3 regions of the Aliihoeflea sp. genome follow, and region 1 is predicted to be linked to each of the others. Evidence: riboswitches for the same ligand, from Rfam matches in the RefSeq annotation. Region 1 holds a riboswitch; each other region holds the start of a gene.
The links. A riboswitch is a leader RNA that binds a small molecule or an ion and turns the genes downstream of it on or off. The one in region 1 is predicted to bind cobalamin.
Positions count from the first base shown of each region.

Region 2: another riboswitch for cobalamin. It lies ahead of ACT6QU_RS00860 (aromatic ring-hydroxylating oxygenase subunit alpha); the one in region 1 lies ahead of ACT6QU_RS11930 (TonB-dependent receptor plug domain-containing protein).
Region 3: another riboswitch for cobalamin. It lies ahead of ACT6QU_RS13205 (ribonucleoside-diphosphate reductase subunit alpha); the one in region 1 lies ahead of ACT6QU_RS11930 (TonB-dependent receptor plug domain-containing protein).

Region 1 is NZ_JBQVMV010000009.1:62,178-64,374, forward strand. It holds gene ACT6QU_RS11930 (TonB-dependent receptor plug domain-containing protein) at 1-1,006, opposite strand, end outside; cobalamin riboswitch at 1,155-1,354, opposite strand; gene ACT6QU_RS11935 (ABC transporter substrate-binding protein) at 1,633-2,197, shown strand, end outside.
Region 2 is NZ_JBQVMV010000001.1:169,148-171,344, forward strand. It holds gene purD (phosphoribosylamine--glycine ligase) at 1-408, shown strand, start outside; cobalamin riboswitch at 483-695, shown strand; gene ACT6QU_RS00860 (aromatic ring-hydroxylating oxygenase subunit alpha) at 808-2,070, shown strand.
Region 3 is NZ_JBQVMV010000011.1:65,340-67,536, forward strand. It holds gene ACT6QU_RS13205 (ribonucleoside-diphosphate reductase subunit alpha) at 1-786, opposite strand, end outside; cobalamin riboswitch at 891-1,101, opposite strand; gene ACT6QU_RS13210 (MFS transporter) at 1,150-2,197, opposite strand, start outside.

The sequences.
Region 1 (2,197 bases):
TCAGCCAGTCGTTCGCATCGAACGCGCCCTGATAGTCGAACTTTGTGCGACGGCCGCCATAGTCAGCATCGAATGGACCGAACGCCGATGCCGAGCGGATGCGGCGATCGATGTTGAAAGCCTGCACGGAGAACTGGTTTCGGAGACGCCCGTCCAACAGATCGACGTTGAAGCCGGCGCGTCCAGCCACTTGCCTGCTGAGATTGCGATTAATCCCCAGCGGATCGTCGGCCGGTGGAGAAGCGAAATCCTCATCATACTCGGCCTTCGCATCGATGTAGAGCAATGACCCGAACACCGACACGGCCTCGTTCACGCGGTACTCGCCCGCGGCGTCGAAGGTGACGTTCTCGTAGCCGTCGCGCTCGCTTCCAGCCGCCGCCGCCGAGATGCCGTCGGTGCGGAAGCCGGCGATGTTGATGGCGGCTTTGGCGTCTTCGTTGGCGGCGCGCAGGCCGTAGGAGCCGCGGGCGGTGCCGAAGGAGCCGCCTTCGCCGTGCAGGAGATGCGTCACGCCCGGCTCGATGTCGCCGAGCGTCGACAGGCCGATGACGCCGGCGATGGCGTCGGAGCCGTAGAGGGTCGATTGCGAGCCCTTCAGCACCTCGATCGTGTCGATGCCGGACGAGAGGAGATACTGGTAGGAGGTCTGGACCTGCGGGCTGGTCGGGTCCGAAATGTCGATGCCGTTATAGAGTGTCTTGACGTAGCGGCGTGGTGCGCCGCGCACCGAGAGCGAGCCTTCGCCGCCGGGGCCGCCGGGGGTGGAGATGGAAATGCCGGGCAGGCGGTCGAGATAGTCGATGACGAGCGGCTGCGACTTTTCCTCGATCTCCTCGCGGGAGACGGTCTCGACGCGCGAGCCGGTCTTGGTCGCGTCGGTCGGCGCGCGGTTGGGCGTGACGACGATCTGCGGCAGTTCGGTGAACTGGGCGTGTGCCGGCAGGCTTGCCAGAATGGCGATGGCGGAGACGGCGCAGGCCGTGCCGAAATTGGAAATATGCATTCGATCCCCCGTGCCGGCCACGTGTCGCGGGCGGCAGCTCAAGCTTCTCAACGATGCTGGGAAAAGGAACCGTTGCAGCCCCGATATCGCCAGCGATGACAGAAGTCACCACTGCGAAACACAGCCCCGGACACGCCCCGCATCCGGCAAAAGGTGACACTCGAGGCAGGTTTCCTGGCTCGCGCTTCGGCGGATCATTCCCCTTCCCGGGCGAGCCCAGTGGGTTGTCGAATGTCCTCGGCGCTTACAGTTGCGGGGGCAGCCACGGCTCGGACGAAGCTTCGTCCTTCCGTATTCCCTCTTAGCCAGCGTCCGACGACGCTAGGCACCTCAAGCTGTCGGATGGGTAGCAGGGCGAGAAAGCCCGCGTCAATCGGCGCTGTCACCAACTTGTTATCACTGCATGCTTCTGTGGCCCGGCCGCCACTTGGGTGGCAGGCGACGTAACGTCAATTTTTGTCGCATCAGTGGCGAAAAAGCGCCATCCATGTCGCATTTGCGCGGTTAGCGGCAGGCGTTGCGGGGCACATTCAGCGCCGAACATCCTGATCCGGCATCGTTTTTGACAATGACGGGCCGATACGGGATGCTAGGGGTTCAGGCAAAAATAATGGGAGATGACAGTCATGAGGTTCTTCAAGAGCGAAGGCGATCGCGTTCCCGCGCATATCGAAAAGATGGCGGAAGAGGCCAAGGCCGGCGATCTGGACCGTCGCGAATTCCTGGCGCTGGCCAGCACCTTCGGCGCGACAACGGCGCTTGCCTACTCGATGCTTGGCATGGCGATGCCGGGCAAGGCGCTTGCGCAGGACGCAGGCGAGCCCGTCACCGGTGGCACGCTGCGCGTCGCCATGTTCGTCAAGGCCAACAAGGACCCGCGCACGGCCGACTGGTCCGAAATCGCCAACGGCATGCGCCAGTCGCTCGAGCCGCTGGTCAAGTATACCCGTGACTTCACCTTCGAAGGCCGGCTGCTGGAAAGCTGGGAAGTCAACGAGGACGCGACCGAATACATCCTCAACGTGCGCCAGGGCGTGACCTGGACGAATGGCGACGAATTCAATGCGGACGACGTCATCTACAATCTGACGCGCTGGGCCGACCAGGAAGCCGAAGGCAACTCGATGGCGACGCGCGTCTCATCGATGATCGATCCGGAGACCAAGAAGCTGCGCGAAGGCGCGATCGAGC
Region 2 (2,197 bases), on a different contig from region 1:
GATCCCGAATGCCAGGTGCTGATGATGCGGCTGAAGGAGGATCTCCTGATTCTGCTCAACGCCGCCGCCGACGGCCAGTTGGCGCACATGTCCGCGCGCTGGCGCGACGAGGTCGCGCTCACGGTCGTGCTCGCCGCCGAAGGCTATCCGGCGACGCCGAAGAAGGGCAGCGTCATTCGCGGCCTCGACAAGGTCGGCGACAGCGTCGAAATCTTCCACGCCGGCACCGCCAGGAAGGGCGAGGACATCGTCGCCAATGGCGGCCGCGTCCTCAACGTCACCGCGATGGCCAGGACCGTCCGCGAAGCGCGCGAAAAGGCCTATGCCGCCATCGACCGGATCGACTGGCCCGAAGGCTTTTGCCGCCGCGACATCGGCTGGCGTGAGGTCGAGCGGGAGACACGCTGACGTCGATTTTTCATCGCGTCGCCACATGCTCATCCCATGTCGCATTCCAGCTTCCTAAGCCGCCGCGCAAATGCTTCAATGCAGCAAGTTCAGGTGCCGCCTCCTCGTCGAGGCGGAGAATTGGGAAGCCGGTGAAAAGCCGGCGCTGCCCCCGCAACGGTAAATGGAGTGACGTCGCAACGGGAGCCACTGGGCATTTCTGCCTGGGAAGGTGTTGCGGCAGGTCGATGGAGCGATCCATAGACCGGCTCTTGAGCCCGGAAACCAGCCTGAACCTGTATAAAACCGACTGATCGCGGTGGGCGGTCAAGGGGCGGATGCGCGCGCGGATCGCTCCGTTGCGCCTTTCTCCTTCGAAATCTCCACCAGTTCAGTCCTTGCATGAAGGCAGGACAGGACATGGATGCGCGCAACGAAATGCTGGACCGGCTCCAGCGCCGTAAACCCGGCTACAGCCTCGAGCAGGCGTTCTACACCGATCCGGATTTCTACCGGCTCGATCTCGATCTGATCTGGTATCGCGACTGGCTCTTCATCGGTCATGATTGCGAGTTGCCGAAGCCCGGCAGCTATTTCACCGTGCAGATCGGCGATTATCCCGTCGTTGTGGTACGCGACGCCAAGGGCGCGATCCGCGCCTTCCACAACACCTGCCGCCATCGCGGCTCGCGCGTTTGCACGGCAGCCAAGGGCACGGCGGCCAAGCTCGTCTGCCCCTACCATCAGTGGACCTACGATCTCGATGGCCGCCTCGTCTTTGCCCGTCAAATGGGCGCCGGGTTCGACGCTTCGAAATTCGGCCTGAAGCCGGTCGCCTGCGAAAGCGTTGCCGGATATCTCTTCATCTGCCTTGCCGATGAGCCTGCCTACTTCGCGCCCGTCCGCGCGCAGGTCGAACCCTATCTCGCGCCGCACCGGCTGACGGAAACGAAGATCGCCTTCGAATCGACCATCATCGAAAAGGGCAACTGGAAGCTCGTCTGGGAAAACAACCGCGAATGCTATCACTGCGCCGGCAACCACCCAGAGCTATGCAAGACCTTCCCCGAAGCGCCGACCGTCACCGGCGTACAGGCCGCCGAAAGCGACCCGGATATCGTCGCGCATTGGCAAAAATGTGAGGCAGCGGGCCTGCCGAGCCGGTTCGAGATCGCCTCCACCGGCCAGCACCGCGTCACCCGCGTGCCGCTCCTGCGTGATGCCGTCAGCTACACGATGACCGGCAAGCGCGCGGTGAAGAAGAACCTCTCCGACACCGTCACGACCGACCGCATCGGCTCGCTCCTGCTTTTCCACTATCCGACGACCTGGAACCACGTTCTCGGCGATCACGCCGTCACCTTCCGCGTCCTGCCGATCAGCGCGACGGAGACCGCGGTCACGACCAAATGGCTCGTCCACAAGGACGCCGTCGAGGGCGTCGACTACGACCTTGCCGAACTCACCCATGTCTGGACCGAAACCAACGACCAGGACCGCCGCATCGTCGAGGAAAACGCCTTCGGCATCGCCTCGCCGGCCTACCAGCCGGGGCCGTATTCGGAAGAGCACGAGGGCGGCGTCATGCAGTTCGTGGATTGGTACTGCAGGTTTGCCGAGGAACGCTTGACGGGCGACCGGCTCGCCGGGGACGCCAAGCCCGCGCTGCGGTCGGTGGCTTGAGGGAAACGATTATGCTCGACGTTGCCCCCCTCTGGGCTGCCGCCCATCTCCCCCGCAAGTGGGGAGATTATTCTCGTCATCGACACCGCGTGATCTCCCCCCTCGCGGGGGAGATGTCCGGCAGGAC
Region 3 (2,197 bases), on a different contig from region 1:
ATCGATGCCTGCCCCGATGAAGCCGGGAAAGTACTCCGCATATCGCTCCGCCATCTCGCCTTGCGTCGCCGCGTCCGGCCGCCCGGCAACGAAGCTCAGCGCCTCGCGCCGCAGCCGGTCGAGCAACAGTCGTGCGGATACGTGGCTGTAATCCGGGTCGGTCTCGACCAATGCCCGCGCGGCGAGGATTGGTGCCAGCGAGAGTTCGTCGAGCGTGATGCCGTCATAGAGATTGCGCCGCGTCTCGGTCAGGATCGGCTCCGGCGAAACCGCGGCGAGCCCCGCGCAGGCCTCGTTGACGAGCGCCGTCAGCCGCGCCTCGTCGAGCGGCGCGAGGCTGCCGTCGGCAGCTTTGACGTTGAGCACCGGTGCCCGATCTGCCGTCTTCGGCCGGGCCGCCAGCCGCTCGCGAGCGCGTTCTTCGCGGTAGAGCACATAGGCACGCGCGACCTTGTGATGCTCGCCGCGCATCAGTGCCAGTTCGACCTGGTCCTGGATGTCCTCGATATGGACGATGCGTGCTTCGCCGCCCCGCCTTGCGAGCGCCGATGCCACCTGCGCGGTCAATTCCTCGACGGCGTCGTGAACCCGCCGCGAGCCGGCCGCGCCCGTCCCCTCGACGGCGAGAAACGCCTTGGTCAGCGCGACCGCGATCTTGTTCGGATCGAACGGCGTCAGCGCGCCGCCGCGCCTGATGACGCGATGGCCGACCTCGTCGGTTGGATCTGCGATGAAATGCGGAACCGGGACGGCTCCGCTGAATGGTCGTGTGGCAATGCCCTGCATCTTAATCCCCGTGGCGATGGCGGACGGGGGAGGGCGCACGCATGCTTTGACGGGGTGAATCGATCGCCCGCGGCACACGCACCACCGGGACACCCCGCCCGAGGTTCGTTCAAGCCGTCAGGGCAGGTCTCCTGGCTCGCAGGTCACAGCTCTCGTCGGCCTTCCCGGTGCCGGCGGCACCAGTGGCATCAATCGACGCAAGCTCACTGCTTACAGTTGCGGGGGCAGCGCCGGCATTGCATTTTCGCGCACCGGCTTCCCTCTTAGCTCCCGGGCGGTTGCCCGCCCGGAAGACCCATGACCACCGCATATAGATGGGTATTTGCGGATCGCGTCAACATCTTGTGGAACGCGATCCACAATTCACGCGAGTGCTGCCCGCCGCGTCTCGACGTCGATCGCCCGCGCCGCAATCGCCGCCACCAGCAGAAGACCGGCAAAAAGGCCGATCGCCGCCGCCGTGCTCTCGATGAACAGGTAGACCACGACGGAGGGCGCGAGGAGCCCACCTAGGCGCGCCATCGCGCCGGCGGCACCCATGCCCGTCGCCCGCGAGGCGGTCGGGTAGAGTTCGGGTGTGAAGGCGTAGAGCGCGCCCCATGTGCCGAGAAGCGCAAAGCTCATCAGCAGAAGCGCCGTCGCGATCAGCGCCGGTGTGGCGGCGATGACGAAGAGCGCGCAACCCGCCGCGCTCAGAACGAGGAACCGCGTCAGCGTAGTGCGCCGGCCCCATTTTTCGACTCCGTAGGCGGCGAGCGCATAGCCGGGGATCTGCGCCAGGGCGACGAGGACGAGGAAGCCGTAGCCGCGCACGAAGCCGAAGCCCTCGGTCGCCAGCCGCGCGGGCATCCACACGAAGATGCCGTAATAGGAGATCGAGACGAGGAACCAGCAGGCCAGGATCAGGATCGTGCGACGCCGCAGCGCCGGCGACAGGAGGCCGACGCTCGATGCGGCGGGCGTCGCCGTCAGCTTTGTCTCGCCGAGCGGCGTCTTGCCGTTGGCGACCAGCACCTTGTCCATCACCGCGCGCGCCTCTGGCTCCTTGCCCTGGCGCATCAGGTGCATCGGGGATTCGGGTATCCAGAAGCGCAGGAAAATGCCGACGATGGCCGGCAGCGCGGTGACGAAGAAGATCACCCGCCAGGCATCCGCCACGCCCGCCGAAGCCGCCGCCCACGCGGTCAGCGCCACGGCGACGGTGCCGACCGCCCAGAAGCCTTCGAGCGCCACCAGCCAGCGCCCGCGCCGCGAGGGCGGCAGGAACTCGGCCATCATCGCATAGTCGACCGGCAGCGTGCCGCCGACCGCAAGCCCGGTCATGAAGCGCAGGAAGAGCAGCGTCTGGAAATCCGGCGCGAAGGCCGACGCGATGCCGAACACCGCATCCATCGCCACCGTGCCGATCAGG